Regions from separate parts of the Pantoea sp. R13S299 genome, predicted to be linked through region 4. Evidence: predicted binding sites of a transcription regulator. Region 4 holds the regulator's gene; each other region holds the start of a gene.

Region 1 (4,213 bases), 1.1 Mb from region 4:
CACAAACCAGGTGCGTTTATCCAGCGGAACGTAACCGACCGCTTCGCTGCGCGCTGACATTTCGGCGCAAGCGGCGTGCAGCAGATGGCTCCGCCCACCGCCTTCGCGTGACCAGAAGTAGAGATAGCTGCCATGTTGTTGATTAAGAGCGCCTTTTAGGGCGGCAATCAGCGACGGGTTTTCCCCCGGCCAGAAGCTGGAGAAGGTTTCATCGTCAGGTAAATAGAGTGGCAATGACAATTGTGCCGGCGTGTTCAGAAGCACCTCAGCAAGAGAACAAGCAAAAAATCGGGGGAAGTCTAACACAGTTTTCAGAAAGAGATGAATGGGGCGTCCCTGCCCCGGATCCTCTCAGGCTCGCTGCGATCAATGCTCGCGCGGTTCTTCAGCCTCCAGCACCACTTCTTCCGGTCTGAGCCACGAAATCACCCGGAAGATCAGCGCCAGGCCGACACCCACGATCGTCGCCAGCGCCATGCCTTTCAGCTCCGCCGCACCGATATGCACCTTCGCACCACTGACGCCGATGATCAGGATCACCGAGGTAAGGATCAGGTTCTGCGCTTTGTTGTAATCCACTTTGGATTCGATCAACACGCGGATACCGGATGCGCCAATCACGCCATACAGCAGCAGCGATACGCCGCCCATGACCGGAACCGGGATCGCCTGGATCACCGCCGCCAGTTTGCCGACGCAGGAGAGCAGGATCGCCAGAATCGCCGCGCCGCCAATCACCCAGGTACTGTAGACGCGGGTAATTGCCATCACACCAATGTTTTCGCCGTAGGTGGTATTGGGCGTGGAGCCAAAGAAGCCGGAGATCACGGTGGATAAGCCGTTGGCAAACATCGAACGATGCAGGCCAGGATCGCGAATCAGATCTTTTTTCACGATGTTGGCGGTGACCACCAGATGACCGATATGCTCAGCAATGACCACCAGCGCCGCAGGCAGAATCGTCAGCATCGCCACCCACTCAAAGCGCGGCGTATAGAAGGTTGGCAGCGCAAACCACGGGGCTTTGACTACGCCGCTCCAGTCAACGATGCCCATAAACGCGGAGAGCAGATACCCCGCCACCACGCCCACCAGAATCGGGATGATCGCCAGGAAGCCACGGAACAGCACCGAACCGAAGACCGTGACGCCCAGCGTGACCAGCGAAATCAGCACGGTTTTACTGTCGGGCGCACTGCCTTCAGCGGGCAGCAGGCCGGCCATATTCGCGGCGACACCCGCCAGCTCCAGACCGATGACGGCGACAATGGCGCCCATCGCCGCAGGCGGAAACATCACGTCGAGCCAGCCGGTTCCGGCGCGTTTCACAATCAGCGCAACGATGCAGAACAGCACACCGCACAGGATAAATCCGCCCAGCGCAACCTCGTAACCCAGCGGCAGCAACAGCAGCACCGGCGAGATAAAGGCAAAGCTTGAACCAAGGTAGGCAGGAATTTTGCCTTTACAGATAAAGAGATAAATCAGTGTGCCGACGCCGTTAAATAACAGCACCGTCGCCGGGTTGATGTGGAACAGAATCGGAACCAGTACCGTGGCACCAAACATGGCGAACAGGTGTTGCAGGCTGAGTGGAATGGTTTGCAGTAACGGCGGTCGTTCACTGACGCCAATGGCGCGACGAGTCATCATTTATCCCCTTATGTTTTTTTATCCCCGGGGATTCGCGCCTCTGGCACAGCAGCAGGTGCGCCTTGCGGCAGAACGAATCCATTCGGGGCGTTTTTTTGCCAAAAAAAAGCCGACTCTCTGGTCGGCTGTGCGATTTATTTGGTTCCGAAAATCTTGTCCCCGGCATCGCCGAGCCCGGGAATGATGTAACCCTTTTCGTTCAGTCCCTGATCCACTGACGCAGTATAAAGCTCAACGTCAGGATGCGCTTTCTCCAGCGCGGCAATCCCTTCTGGTGCGGCAACCAGAACCAGTACTTTGATGCTGGTGCAGCCCGCTTTCTTCAGCAGGTCGATAGTAGCAATCATGGAGCCACCGGTCGCCAGCATCGGGTCGACCACCAGCGCCAGGCGCTCTTCGATGTTAGAGACCAGCTTCTGGAAATAGGGAACCGGCTCCAGAGTCTCTTCATCACGGTAAACACCGACCACGCTGATACGTGCGCTGGGAACGTGCTCCAGCACCCCTTCCATCATGCCCAGGCCGGCACGCAGGATCGGGACCACCGTGATTTTTTTGCCTTTGATCTGATCGATCTCTACCGGGCCGTTCCAGCCCTCAATGGTGACGCGCTCTGTTTCCAGATCGGCGGTCGCTTCGTAGGTCAGCAGGCTGCCCACTTCAGAGGCCAGCTCGCGAAAACGCTTTGTACTGATATCATGCTCACGCATCAGGCCCAGTTTATGTTTGACCAGCGGGTGTCTGACTTCCACGATCTTCATTGGTGTTCTCCCGGAATGAGTTGAGCTAAAAAAAATCGCGGGATTATACCGCCTTTTGCGCTCTGCGCCACCTGCTCTTGCGCAAAGCCGCGGGATTTACCGGGACAAATAGAGGATTAATGAAAATCGCCCGATGCGCAATGCCGGACTCGCAAACGTTTGCCTGCACTGATAGAATTGCCGCGCTTTATTTTAAACCACCAACCGCAACTCGCGTGGGGACCTCGCAGTGACCGACAAAACCTCTCTCAGTTACAAAGACGCCGGTGTTGATATTGATGCTGGTAACGCTCTGGTTGACCGTATTAAAGGCGTAGTGAAAAAGACGCGTCGCCCGGAAGTGATGGGTGGACTGGGCGGTTTTGGTGCGCTTTGCGCGCTGCCGCAAAAATACCGTGAACCTGTGCTGGTCTCCGGCACCGATGGCGTTGGCACCAAGCTGCGTCTGGCGATGGATCTCAAACGTCACGATGCCATTGGCGTTGACCTGGTCGCGATGTGCGTTAACGACCTGGTGGTTCAGGGCGCTGAGCCGCTCTTCTTCCTCGACTACTACGCCACCGGCAAACTGGATGTGGATACCGCCTCTGCGGTGATCACCGGCATCGCCGAAGGTTGTCTGCAGTCGGGTTGTGCGCTGGTAGGCGGTGAAACCGCTGAGATGCCAGGCATGTATCACGGCGAAGATTACGACGTAGCCGGTTTCTGTGTCGGCGTGGTGGAAAAGTCAGAAATTATTGATGGCAGCAAGGTGCAGGATGGCGACGTGCTGATCGCCCTCGGCTCCAGCGGCCCGCACTCCAACGGCTATTCACTGGTGCGCAAGATTCTGGAAGTCAGCAACACCGATCCGCTGGCTGAACAGCTGGAAGGCAAACCGCTGGCCGATCATCTGCTGGAACCGACCCGCATCTACGTGAAAAATATCCTGAGCCTGATTGAGCAGGTCGATGTGCACGCTATCGCACACCTGACCGGCGGCGGCTTCTGGGAGAATATTCCGCGCGTGCTGCCTGACAATACCCAGGCCGTCATCGACGAGAAGAGCTGGCAGTGGCCGGCGGTCTTCAGCTGGTTACAGCAGGCGGGCAACGTCAGCCGTTTCGAGATGTACCGTACCTTTAACTGCGGCGTCGGCATGATCATTGCTCTCAGCCCGGCTGATGCGGACAAAGCGATTGCGCTGATGCAGGCCGCAGGCGAGAAAGCCTGGAAGCTCGGCGTGATTAAAGCGTCTGATGCCGAAGAGCGTGTGGTCATCAACGGATGAAGAAGCTGGTTGTACTGATTTCCGGCAACGGAAGTAACCTTCAGTCCATCCTTGACGCCTGTGAAAGCGGGCGGATTCACGGCAGCGTCGCTGCCGTGTTCAGCAACCGTGCCGCCGCTTATGGCCTGACGCGGGCGCAGGAGGCGGGGATTCCCGCCCACGCGCTTGCCGCCAGCGACTTCGCTGACCGTGAAGCCTTTGATCGTCGGCTCATTGCTGAAATCGAAGCCTACCGTCCGGATTTGATCGTGCTGGCCGGTTATATGCGCATTCTCAGCAGCGCTTTCGTGGCGCATTTTCACGATCGCCTGCTGAATATCCATCCTTCCCTCCTGCCGAAATATCCGGGTCTGCATACCCATCGTCAGGCGCTGGAAAATGGCGACAGCGAACATGGCACTTCCGTACATTTCGTGACGGACGAACTGGATGGCGGTCCGGTGATCCTGCAGGCCAAAGTTCCGGTCTTTCCTGGCGACAGTGAAGCGGAGATTACCGAGCGGGTGCAGCATCAGGAACACGCGATCTA
Region 2 (4,213 bases), on a different contig from region 4:
TAATCGCCCCGCGCACCCCGGCAAAAGTGGCGATCAGCAGCTCACGCAGCGAGTAGTTAGCAAACTCCAGCGGCTTCTTCTTCAACAGACGTTTGCTCAGACGCTGCATGATCCACAGCCAGCCAAAACGCACCAGCATCAGCGCCAGATAGACCAGTCCGATATCGGCGAACAGCATCCACAGCTCGACGTTAGTATCAGCCTGAGCCTGGTCGATAGAGGTCTGCAGAATGTCAGGCAACTGCAGGCCCAGCATCAGGAAGACCATGCCGTTGAAGATGAATTCCAGCATCTGCCAGACGCTGTTAGCACGCAGGCGCATCGCGAGCGGTGCCTGACGAATAATACCGGAACGGGTGATAGTCATACCGGCAGCCACGGCCGCCAGGATGCCTGAGACACCCAGATGTTCGGCAATCAGGTAAGAGGCGAACGGCAGCAGCAGCAGCAGCACGGTCTGGGTCGCCGGGTCATCCCCGCTCCAGCGGCTGAACAGGCGCAGTGATTTCCCGTACAGCCAGCAGATCGCCACACCGGCAATCAGGCCGCCAATGGCGACTTTCATGAACTCAACGCTGGCACCGCCCCAGGTAAATACCATGGTGCCCATGGCAACGGCTACGGCAAATTTCAGTGATACCAGGCCCGATGCATCGTTCATCAGGGCTTCACCCTGCACGATCGACATAATCTTCTTGGGAATGCGGCCTTCACCGACAATGCCGGAGAGCGCCACGGCATCGGTCGGCGACAGCACCGCCGCCAGCGCAAAGGCCGGGATCAGCGGGATACCTGGCACCATCCAGTAGATCAGATAGCCGATACCAATCACGGTAATCAGGACCAGCGCCAGGGCTAAGCCAATAATCTCGCGACCATGATGCAGGAACTCACTGATCGGTGTTTTCCAGCCATCTGCGAACAGCAGTGGCGGAATGAACAGCACCAGAAACAGCTCCGGGTCAAAGTCGACATGCAGACCAAACGTTGGCCAGGCCAGCATCGCACCTACGGCGATCTGAACCAGCGGCAACGGGATCTGAAAAGGGAGAATGCGGGCCGCAACGCCAGAGAGCGACACGACCAGCGTCATGATGAGAATAGTAAAAAAGATTTCCATGCTTTCCTTAGGCGTCGTTTCTTTCAATCATTGGTTAAGCGCTAAAGTGTAAAACAAACGGCGATGAAGATTGTCAGCTACGCGTGCGCCGGGCGGGAAAAAAGTGAAAAATTCCGGACGCGCAGCCGCACGCCCGGATATACAGTCAGATCGCCCAGCCACCGGCGTAAAACGCCACCAGCGCGACGGCAATAATCACGGTGCCGACGTTGAGCTTACGCCATTCACCGGCGAACAGACGGCCCACCACAAGGCTGGCGAAACCGATCATGATACCGGTCACGATGTTGCAGGTGAGCACGATGATCACTGCCGTTAACAGGCCCGACATCGCATCGACGAAATCACCGAAGTCGACTTTCGCCACGTTACTGAGCATCAGCAGACCGACATACATTAAGGCAGGCGCAGTCGCGTAAGCGGGCACCAGATAAGCCAGCGGCGACATAAACAGGATGGCGAGGAACAGCAGGCCGACCACAATCGCGGTAAGACCGGTTTTACCGCCCGCCGCCGTTCCTGCCGCCGATTCGATATAGACCGCAGCCGGTGACGCACCCACCAGACCCGCGAACAGGCTGCTGACCGAGTCGCTGGTCAGCGCACGGCCACCATTGATAATCTGGCCCTGTTTATCCAGCAGGTTTGCCTGACCCGCCACTGCGCGAATGGTGCCGGTGGCATCAAAGACCGCCGTCATCACCAGCGCCAGTACGCTGGGCAGCACCGCAGGTTTCATGGCACCCATAATATCGAGGCTGAACAGCAGCGACTGACCGCTGGCGTCACGCAGACTTGGCAGTGCAAACAATCCCTGATAGCTCACCGCCGGGTCAAAGATCAGGCCCAGCAGCGAAATAGCGATAATCGTCAGCAGGATGCCGCCCGGCACCCGGCGCTTCTCCAGGCCAATAATCGCGGCCAGCCCCAGCAGCGTCATCATCACCGGGAACGTGGTGAAGTGACCCAGTGCCACCGGCAGGCCCGGTGCCGGGTTTTTCACCACCAGACCCACGCCATCAGCGGCAATCAGCAGCAAAAACAGGCCAATTCCGACACCGGTGCCGTGCGCCACGCCCATCGGCAGGTTACGCAGGATCCAGGCACGAATGCCGGTCACCGAGATCAGGGTAAAAAGCAGACCCATCAGGAACACTGCGCCCAGCGCGACCGGCACGCTAATGTGCTGCCCCAGCACCAGGCTGAAAGCGGTAAAGGCGGTCAGGGAGATGGCGCAGCCAATCGCCATCGGCAGATTGGCCCACAGCCCCATAAGGATGGAACCAAAGCTGGCGACCAGACAGGTGGCGACAAACACGGCGGAGGGGGAAAAACCAGCTTTGCCCAGCATTCCCGGCACCACAATGACGGAGTAGACCATCGCCAGGAAGGTCGTGAGTCCGGCCAGAATTTCCTGGCGCACGCTGCTGCCGCGCGCCGAGATCGAGAACCAGGCGTCCAGTTTTCCACTGGCCGGGCGTGATTCAGTTGACATAGTTGAGCCTCAAAAATTTTTGTTGTGTGGATCGCTCTGCGACCATCGCTGTCCCTGGAATAAGCGGGTAGACGGCGTCACTGTCGGGATAAATCCGCCAGGCAAACGTTTACCTTGCCGCAGATAGTTGGCCGTCAAAATCGGCCAGATAAAAAGGCAGGGGATTATCCGGCGTTTAGCGGCACATTTTCAACTGTCAGAGGGAGATTCTTCAGCATAAAGATCAGGCGTAAGCGGCTGACAGGCGCAAGGCCTTCCTCAACCTGAAACGCGGAGACATTGAAGTTAAAGCAGTTTTAGTGGGATGGGTACCGGCGCAGCCGTGAAGAGACAGGCCACGCCGATGGAGAGAGAGGATTAACCTGGCAGCGAAAGCTCGCCGCCCTGTGCAATCGCGCGTTGCCACGCAGCGCGCTGCTGCACAGTCTCCAGCCATTTCTCGGTGGCGGGCATCTGATCCAGTCCGGCACGTCGCGCCAGCGCCAGCAGCGGAAAGCTCATCTGGACATCCGCAATCGAGAAACGCTGACCGGCAAACCAGGGATTGGCCGCCAGATGCTGTTCGATCATCTGCCTGTGCGGCTTCAGCTGTTTATCCAGGAACGCCTTCTGCACCCCTTTACCGAATGCCGCCCCGACCGGACGCAGCAGCCACGGCACCGGTGCTTTGCCCATCTGACCGAAGATCAGCTTCATCACCAGCAGTGGCATTAGCGAGCCTTCAGCATAGTGCAGCCAGTAACGGCACTGCAGCCTTGAGGCCTCATCACTGACTTTGAGCCGGAACTCGTGATCATATTTCTCTTCGAGGTATTCGAGAATGGCCCCTGATTCTGCCACCACCTGGTTGCCGTCGGTAATGACCGGTGATTTCCCCAGCGGATGCACTTTTTTCAGCGCCTCCGGGGCCAGCATGGTCGGTTCGCGTTGATAGCGTTTCATCTGGTACGGCACTTCCAGCTCTTCCAGCAGCCACAGCACCCGATGCGAGCGCGATTTCTCAAGATGGTGAACGGTGATCATCATGATTCCCTGTGTTTTGACCTTCACCAAGTATAGACGTCACTCCACATCCGGATGTTTATCATCCTGTTCCGGGTCGAGTAGCACCGCACCCGAACCCTGCTGACCCAGCCGGTCGCCGGGATTGCGCAGCGGGCAGTCACGCATCGACAGGCAGCCGCAACCGATGCAGCCATCCAGGTCATTGCGCAGGCGGGTCAGGGTTTCAATGCGCTTATCCAGCTCTTCACGCCAGTGCTGGGTCAGCGCATCCCACTCCGGCGTCGACATGCGCTTGTTCGCCGGAATATGGTCCAGGCTATCGCTGACCGTCGCCAGCGGAATGCCGATGCGCTGCGCAATCTTGATAATCGCGACGCGTCGCAGCACATCGCGGCTGTATCGACGCTGATTACCGCTGTTACGGGTGCTGGAGATCAACCCTTTGGTCTCATAGAAGTGCAGCGCCGAGACCGCCACACCGCTGCGGCGCGCCACTTCACCCGGTGTTAAAACCGGTTTGGGATAGTTGCGTTCTTTTTTCATCAGGCTCTTTACCTCAAGTTAACTTGAGGAATTATACTCGCTCTCCATCG
Region 3 (4,213 bases), on a different contig from region 4:
TGCGCCAGCTGCTGTGCCAGCGTCTTCAGCGGCCGCAGTTCATACCAGACCAGCCCGATCAGCAGCAGCAACATAAAGGGCAGCGCGATTAGCCAGGGCAGGACGCTGGCTTTCATCACATCCCGCGTCATGTCGTCACGGTATTCCGACTCCTGACCCACCACCACCCGGAACTGCTTGTCAGGCGTGGTTAGCCAGACAAACCGCCAGCGATCGTCATCATTGGTGAGCTGGCCATCATGAAATCCCTGATAGTCCGCCTCAAACGGCAGGTAGCGGCCATTATCGCCATCATTCATCACCTGTCTGCCGTCATGCGTGAAGACAGCAAAGGCCAGCGCATCATCATCCTGTTCGCCGCGATGGTGGCGCAGCATCTCTTTGGTTCTGGGCAGCGTTGTGTTGTCCAGCGAGGAGAAATCCAGCGTCAGCAGACGTTTGGCCAGCAGCATCTGCTGGGTATCAAAAAGCTCATCAAGGGTTTCACGGGTCTGATGCCAGGCACTCAGGCTGGCGCTGGCCCAGCAGAGGCCGAGCAACAGCACAAAACCGATGCCCAGCCGCAGAAACAGACTCATTGATCGCATCCGGCGGCCCCCAGGGTATAACCGACGCCGTGCAGCGTGCGGATAAACGCGCTGCCCAGCTTTTTACGCAGATGATGGATATGCACTTCCACCGCATTGCTGGAAACGTCGGCGTCCCAGCTGTAGAGCTTCTCTTCCAGCTGACTGCGCGTCAGCACCCTGCCCGGATTTCGCATAAAGAGTTCCAGCAGCGCCAGTTCGCGGCTTTTCAACTCAATCGCCTCACCCTTGCGCGTCACACTGTGGCTGCCGGGGATCAGCACCACGTTACCGTGGCGCAGTTCGGGCTGCAGCTGGCCGTGACGGCGGCGGATCAGCGCCTGTAAGCGAGCGGCCACTTCTGTTAGGGCAAAGGGCTTACACAGATAGTCATCGGCTCCCATCTGCAGGCCTTCAACCCGCTGATCGAGCGCATCGCGGGCGGTCAGTATCAGTACCGGCACATCGTTGCCCTGCTGTCGCCACTGTCGCAGGATATCGAGTCCATCCCGCTCAGGCAGAGAGAGATCCAGAATCACCGCATCCCATGGCGCGGCCTCCAGCGCGTTAAAGCCCGACTCACCAGAGGTAAACCAGTCAACGCTGAAGCCCAGTTTGCTCAGCCCCGCTTTGATACCGTCGCCAATTAAGCGATCGTCTTCAATCAGTAAAATACGCATCACGTCTCCCTGTTCCGATAGCGCTTTATACGAAGCAACTTCCTCTCTGTACAGCTGATTTCGGCGAAAATAGCTTATTTTTAACGCTTAAGAAGCCGTTAAGAACTCTATGGTCAACTGGGCGTATTCAAACCGAAAACACCACTGAGAAAGGGGTACACCATGAAAAAGCACGCTGCAATTCTGGCCGTCGTTATGCTGGCTTCCGCCCCGGTTTTCGCTGCGCAGCAGGGCGGATTTGTTGATCCCAGCGCGCCGGCCGCACCGACGCAGTCAGCAGCCGGTCAGGGCGGCTTCAGTGCCGATCACACCAGTGTGGTGACTGTGAAGCAGGCTGAAGAGATGAAAGATGACAGCTGGATCACCGTGCGCGGCAAGCTGGAGAAACAGATCGGCAAGGAAGATTATCTGTTCCGCGACCAGACCGGCACCATGAACGTCGAAATCGACCATAAGCACTGGAACGGACAGACCATCACGCCCAAAGATAACGTTGAGCTGACGGGTGAACTGGATAAAGATTTCAACAGCATTGAGATGGACGTTAAGCAGGTTAAGAAACTGCCTTAATCTTTTTCTTCAGGGCCGCATTCGCGGCCCTTTTTTCGTTCCATTCCCCGCCTTAATGCAAATTATCCCCCGCGTGAGCGAAACGTTTCGATGGTGATCACAGATTTCTTCTTTGCCAGTTGAGTTGATGACGGCTTTTCATACACTCCACGCAGCGAAACGTTTCGCTGTGGAGTGAAAAGATGAAAAAAGGTCGCCTGTTAAACGCTGAACTCTCTCATGTGATTGCCCGCCTGGGACACACGGATACGCTGACGATTGCCGATGCAGGCCTGCCCATTCCGGCAGGACCGCAGCGCATCGACTTAGCGCTCACGCCGGGTACGCCCGATTTTATGCAGGTGGTTAATGCTGTCGCACTGGAGATGCAGGTAGAGAGCGCCCTGATCGCGGAAGAGATTAAGCAGCATAATCCGCAACTTCATAGTGCGCTTATCGCCGTGCTCGAAGCCTTGCAACAGCACCAGGGGAATATCATCACCATCAGCTACACCAGTCATGAACAATTCAAACAACAAACGCAGCGTAGTCAGGCGGTCATTCGCAGCGGAGAGTGTTCTCCGTATGCGAATGTCATCCTCAGCGCCGGTGTGACCTTCTGAGGCCGCTATGCAACCTTTACTGCAACTCGACGGCATTGAAAAATCCTTTCCGGGTGTGAAAGCCCTTAAGGGCGCATCGCTGAATGTCCGGGCAGGACGCGTGATGGCGCTGGTGGGCGAGAACGGCGCAGGTAAGTCCACCATGATGAAAGTGCTGACCGGGATCTACCAGTATGATGCCGGTACGCTGCGCTGGCTCGGCAAAGAGACCCGTTTCAGTGGACCGAAAGCGTCTCAGGAAGCGGGCATTGGCATTATCCATCAGGAACTGAACCTGATCCCTCAGTTAACCGTGGCGGAGAATATTTTCCTCGGTCGCGAATATGTGGGTCGTTTTGGCCGTATCCAGTGGCCGCGTATGTATGCCGAAGCGGATGCGCTCCTTAAACGGCTTAATCTGCGCTTCAACAGCCACAAGCTGGTGGGCGACTTGTCGATTGGCGATCAGCAGATGGTCGAAATCGCCAAAGTCCTGAGTTTTGAGTCGCAGGTCATCATCATGGATGAACCGACTGATGCGCTGACCGATACCGAAACGCTGTCGCTGTTCCGGGTCATCAACGAACTGAAAGCCCAGGGCTGCGGCATCGTTTATATCTCGCATCGCATGAAAGAGATCTTTGAGATCTGCGATGACGTTACGGTGTTCCGCGACGGTCAGTTTATTGCTGAACGTCCGGTTAGCGAGCTGACCGAAGAGAGCCTGATCGAGATGATGGTCGGACGTAAGCTGGAAGATCAATATCCTCATATTGATCAGGCGCCAGGCGACGTGCGGCTGAAAGTGGAGAACGTCAGCGGACCGGGCGTGGAGAACGTTAGCTTCAGCCTGCGCAAAGGTGAAATCCTCGGCGTTTCCGGCCTGATGGGCGCGGGCCGTACCGAACTGATGAAAGTGCTGTACGGCGCATTGCCGCGTCGCGAAGGCAACCTGTGGCTCAATGGCCGGGAAGTCGTGACGCGCTCGCCGCAGGATGGACTGGCGAACGGCATCGTCTATATCTCCGAAGATCGTAAGCGCGATGGCCTGGTACTGGGCATGTCAGTGAAAGAGAACATGTCGCTGACGGCGTTGCGCTATTTCAGTCACGGCAGCGGCACGCTGAAACACGCAGCAGAGCAGCTGGCGGTGGGCGATTTTATCCGTCTTTTCAATGTGAAAACGCCTTCCATGGAGCAGCCGATTGGCCTGCTTTCAGGCGGCAACCAGCAGAAAGTGGCGATTGCCCGTGGTCTGATGACCCGGCCCAACGTGCTGATTCTGGACGAACCGACACGCGGTGTGGATGTCGGTGCGAAGAAAGAGATCTACCAGCTGATTAACCAGTTTAAAGCCGAAGGGCTGAGCATCATCCTGGTCTCCTCGGAAATGCCGGAAGTACTGGGCATGAGCGATCGGATTCTGGTGATGCATGAAGGCCGTATCAGCGGCGAATTTACCCGAGAAGAAGCCACTCAGGAAAGCCTGATGGCAGCCGCCGTAGGCAAGCAACACAGCGAGGATTTAGTGGTATGACGACCCAAACTTTACCGGCCAGCCGTCGCTGGTTTAGCAAAAGCTGGCTACTGGAACAGAAGTCGCTGATTGCGCTGATGGTGCTGATCGCCGTGGTGGCCAGCCAGAGCCCGAACTTCTTTACCGTGGCTAACCTGTTCAACATTCTGCAGCAGACCTCGGTTAACGCCATTATGGCGGTCGGGATGACGCTGGTGATCCTGACTTCCGGTATCGACCTCTCCGTAGGATCGCTGCTGGCTCTGACCGGCGCGGTGGGTGCCTCGCTGGTGGGCATGG
Region 4 (4,213 bases):
GCAGAGTGTAAGAGGTGCGTTTGCTGCTGTGAAACGGTAATATTTGCCGATTGCTGTTAAAATTTTTGAAGGCAGATTATGTGGTCAGAATATGCATTAGAAGTGGTTGACGCGGTCGCCCGTGGGGGCAGCTTCAGCGCGGCCGCGCAGGAGTTACATCGGGTGCCCTCTGCCATCAGCTACACGGTGCGCCAGCTGGAGAACTGGCTGGCAGTGCCGCTGTTTGAGCGTCAGCATCGCGAAGTGGTTCTCACTCCGGCAGGCGAGCATTTTGTCCGGGAAGGGCGCAGCGTCATCAAAAAAATGCTTGCCACCCGGCGACAGTGTCAGCAGCTCGCCAACGGCTGGCGCGGGCAGCTCAGCATTGCCGTTGACCGTATCGCCAAACCTCAGCGCACCCGGCAACTGGTCAAAGATTTCTATCGGCACTTCCCCGATATGGAGCTGATCATCAGCTATGAAGTCTTTAACGGCGTCTGGGATGCGCTGGCCGATGGTCGGGTGGAGGTCGCGATTGGGGCCACCCAGGCAATTCCGGTGGGCGGACGTTTTGCGTTTCGCGATATGGGCACCCTCAACTGGCGCTGCGTGGTCGCGCCCGATCATCCATTAACGCAGGCGAGCCAGATCGATGATGACACGCTGCGTAGCTGGCCTTCACTGGTGCTGGAAGATACCTCGCGAGCGCTGCCGCGCCGTATGACATGGACGCTGGATAACCAGCGCAGGCTGGTGGTGCCGGAATGGCAGACCGGTCTGGAGTGCGTGCAGGCGGGATTGTGTGTGGCGATGGTGCCGGGTCATCTTGCCAGACCCCTGCTCGACAGCGGCGATCTGGTGGAACTGACACTGCCAGTGGCATTTCCGGATAGCCCCTGCTGCGTCAGCTGGGCTGAGGATCGCGCATCACCGGCGACAGGCTGGTTGCTCAGCTATCTGGGTGATGCGCAAACGCTTAATCAGGAGTGGTTAAGCGAGGATTAGCGGCGATAATCGCGGAACGGACCATCGGCCACGGAACGGCGTTCAATCAGCGTGGGATGGACTTCGATCGTTTGTGAAATTTCACGCTTACTGGTGATGCGGTCCAGCAGCATATCCAGCGCTTTTTCACCCAGTTGGGCTTTAGGCTGATGCACGGTTGTCAGGGCCGGTGCGAAATAGCGGGCATTGCGCACATTGTCATAACCGATCACCGAAATATCCTGCGGGACGCGCAGGCCCATCTCGTCGGCGGCGCAAATCGCGCCCATCGCCATGATGTCACCGCCGCAGAACACCGCCGTCGGGCGCTGTTTCTGTGACAGGATCTGCTGCATCGCCTGATAGCCTGACTCCGGCTCGAAGTCACCCTGCACAATCCATTCGGCGCGCGGCTGAATACCTGCTTCTTCCAGCGCTTTCAGGAAACCGGCATGGCGTCCGCCACCGGTGTTGCGCTCCATCTGGCCGGGGATTGCACCAATATCACGGTGTCCGCGTTCAATCAGATAGCGTCCCGCCAGATAGCCGCCCTGGAAGGCATTATCCAGCACCGTGTCGGTGAAGTCGGCGCGCGACTCGCCCCAGTCCATCACCACCATCGGGATATTGCGGTTCTCTTCCAGCATCTGCAGCAGGTCGTCCGGATACTCAGAACACATCACCAGCAGACCATCGACGCGTTTCTGCGCCATCATGCTGAGATAGGCGCGCTGTTTTTGCAGATCGTTATGCGCATTACCCAGAATCAGCGTGTAGCCTTTGTCAAAACAGTGATTTTCAACCGCTTCAATAATTTCAGCGAAATAGGGCGCTTCGCTGGAGGTGGCAAGCAGGCCCAGCGTTTTGGTGTGGTTCACTTTCAGGCTGCGCGCGACGGCGCTCGGCGAGTAGTGTAGCTCTTTGATCGCCTGCCAGACCGCGTTGCGCGTCTCTTCAGCGACAAAGCGGGTTTTATTGATGACGTGCGAAACGGTGGTCGTTGAGACGCCGGCGCGTTTTGCCACATCTTTAATTGTTGCCATGAAAATCGGACTCCAGTGCTTATCTAACTCTATGATAAGCGTAGTGTTAAACGTTTGCGTCTGCTCAGGGTTTTTTCCGCAAAAATGCAGCTTTTCTGGCCGGTAAACAGGCCGCTGGCGGAGAATAAACGTCTTAAAAGATGCGCAAACGGAATCAGAGTTGCGCGCGTTGCGCAACAAAGGCGGGATTCTAACAAGGCTGGACGGATAAAACGAGATTTTTACCGGGTCGTGTGGGAAAATGCCATATCCCTATAAATTGTATGACTAAGGAGCAAGCAATGAGTACCGATCTGAAACTGGCGTTAATGACCTCCGTGGGCTGTTTGCTGATGATTGTGGCCTTTAGTTTTACTGCCATTCTGCACTAATAAAAAAAGCCGGGATTATCCCGGCTTTTTTCTGACTGAACTGCTGCTCAGCGAATGGTTCTCGGCGTCATCACCCGACGGGCACCGATGTAGTGGCGCTGCCAGTAATCTTCCCCTAATGCGCTGATCTGAATATCTTTGCCGGTACGTGGCGACTGAATAAACTTACCATCGCCCAGGTAAACGCCGACGTGGTCAGCCGTACCGCGACCGTTAATGCGGAAGAAGACCAGATCGCCTTTCTCCAGCGACTCACGCTTGATGGGCGCGGCGTCACGCAGGTGATACATCTCGTTAGCGGTACGCGGGATCTTAAACTTCACCAGATCTTTATAGGCGTACCAGACCAGACCGCTGCAATCGAAACCGGTATGGGGTGAGGTGCCGCCCCACTGATAAGGTTTACCTAACTGGCCCATCAGCTTGGTCATCGCGGTTTCGCGTGCCTTCTGATAACGCTGACGGTGGGATTTGCTCATTTTAATCGTGCCCGGCTCGCTGGTGGTGATCTCAGCCGTTTTCAGCTGGCGCTGATGACCATAGCGTTTCTTCTCTTTATTTTTTTCTTTGGTTTTGCTGATACGGGCGGTTTTAAGCGAGGTCTTCTTAGCAGGCGTCTGTTTAGCAGTGAGTTCGACTTTTTTCTGTTTTTTCGTTTTTAGTTTTTGAACAGGGCTGAGGCGAGTTTTTTTGGTCACCGTTTTTACCTGGCGACGCTTGCGGCGCTCATCGTCGCGCGCACTCTTTTTTTCTGCTTTATGCGTACTGACGTTCACCGGCGCGTGCGGGGAAGCAGCAGCGACGTTGAAAAACAGTTGCGCAAAGGCCAGCATGAAAAGCGTAATGATTAAACGCATAGTCCGTTGATTAGTTAAGTTGTCAGGGCCACTACGCACCGCGACAAAGTTGAGATTAATCTGATCCAGGATCAGCGCCCAGGCCATTCTAGTCCAGTTCGTTTAAAAACTGTAATGCCTTTTAATATTAATCTTTGCAACCCACGTAATCGCGTTGAAAATGAACATTTTCAGCGTCTTATATCAACGAAATTATTACGAATTATTAAACTGTTACCAGCTGTTAATAATCAGGAAATCAGGCGTCCCGAAGCGGGACTTAACAATGATGGCGATTTAATCGGGCAGCGGTCAAAATCTCATTTTCAGTCACGCTGCGAAGTCGCTACAATAAACAAACACGAAGTGACGAATTAAGGAAGGCAATAATGAGTACTGTAGAAAAAATTCAGCGCCAGATCGCAGAAAACCCGATCCTGCTGTACATGAAAGGTTCCCCGAAACTGCCTAGCTGCGGTTTCTCTGCACAGGCGGTACAGGCGCTGTCAGCCTGTGGTGAGCGTTTTGCTTACGTGGATATTCTGCAGAACCCGGACATTCGTGCCGAGATGCCGAAATTCGCTAACTGGCCAACTTTCCCGCAGCTGTGGGTTGATGGCGAGCTGGTCGGTGGCTGCGACATTATCGTTGAGATGTTACAACGTGGTGAACTGCAGACGCTGATCAAAGAGACTGCAGAAAAGTTTAAAGAAGCAGAATAAAAAAAGGCCGACATCATGTCGGCCTTTTTCATTGCGGCATCCCTTATGCGGATGTCGTGGCTTCTGCATCACCTTCCGCGAAGGGCAGTGGCCAGCCACCTAACCGTTTCCAGCGGTTCACCAGCTCGCAGAACAGCGTTGCCGTCTGCTGAGTGTCATAAAGCGCCGAATGCGCCTGCGTACTATCAAACTCCATTCCTGCCGCAATACAGGCTTTCGCCAGTACCGTCTGACCCAGCACCAGTCCGCTCAGCGCTGCGGTATCAAAGGTGGCAAAC

The links. The regulator PurR, encoded in region 4, represses purine synthesis genes. The targets are predictions, from matches to a motif close to CANGCAAACGTTTGCNTG.
Region 1: purM (phosphoribosylformylglycinamidine cyclo-ligase) is a predicted target of PurR. The motif match lies at 2,563-2,580, and genes of this name have one in related genera.
Region 2: ACN1CO_RS11275 (NCS2 family permease) is a predicted target of PurR. The motif match lies at 2,714-2,731, and genes of this name have one in related genera.
Region 3: rbsD (D-ribose pyranase) is a predicted target of PurR. The motif match lies at 1,969-1,986, and genes of this name have one in related genera.

Annotation. Positions count from the first base shown of each region.
Region 1 covers NZ_JBLYEF010000001.1:2,107,010-2,111,222, forward strand. Annotated here, with positions in the region: gene hda (DnaA inactivator Hda) at 1-258, opposite strand, end outside; gene uraA (uracil permease) at 367-1,650, opposite strand; gene upp (uracil phosphoribosyltransferase) at 1,788-2,414, opposite strand; gene purM (phosphoribosylformylglycinamidine cyclo-ligase) at 2,644-3,684, shown strand; gene purN (phosphoribosylglycinamide formyltransferase) at 3,681-4,213, shown strand, end outside.
Region 2 covers NZ_JBLYEF010000002.1:58,895-63,107, reverse strand. Annotated here, with positions in the region: gene ACN1CO_RS11280 (Na+/H+ antiporter) at 1-1,120, opposite strand, end outside; gene ACN1CO_RS11275 (NCS2 family permease) at 1,266-2,615, opposite strand; gene ACN1CO_RS11270 (glutathione S-transferase family protein) at 2,973-3,638, opposite strand; gene soxR (redox-sensitive transcriptional activator SoxR) at 3,678-4,163, opposite strand.
Region 3 covers NZ_JBLYEF010000006.1:246,971-251,183, forward strand. Annotated here, with positions in the region: gene qseC (quorum sensing histidine kinase QseC) at 1-587, opposite strand, end outside; gene qseB (quorum sensing response regulator transcription factor QseB) at 575-1,246, opposite strand; gene ACN1CO_RS21580 (YgiW/YdeI family stress tolerance OB fold protein) at 1,409-1,816, shown strand; gene rbsD (D-ribose pyranase) at 1,999-2,418, shown strand; gene rbsA (ribose ABC transporter ATP-binding protein RbsA) at 2,426-3,934, shown strand; gene rbsC (ribose ABC transporter permease) at 3,931-4,213, shown strand, end outside.
Region 4 covers NZ_JBLYEF010000001.1:985,993-990,205, forward strand. Annotated here, with positions in the region: gene punR (DNA-binding transcriptional activator PunR) at 79-984, shown strand; gene purR (HTH-type transcriptional repressor PurR) at 981-2,006, opposite strand; gene ACN1CO_RS04845 (YnhF family membrane protein) at 2,288-2,377, shown strand; gene ACN1CO_RS04850 (C40 family peptidase) at 2,425-3,234, opposite strand; gene ACN1CO_RS04855 (Grx4 family monothiol glutaredoxin) at 3,600-3,935, shown strand; gene rnt (ribonuclease T) at 3,979-4,213, opposite strand, start outside.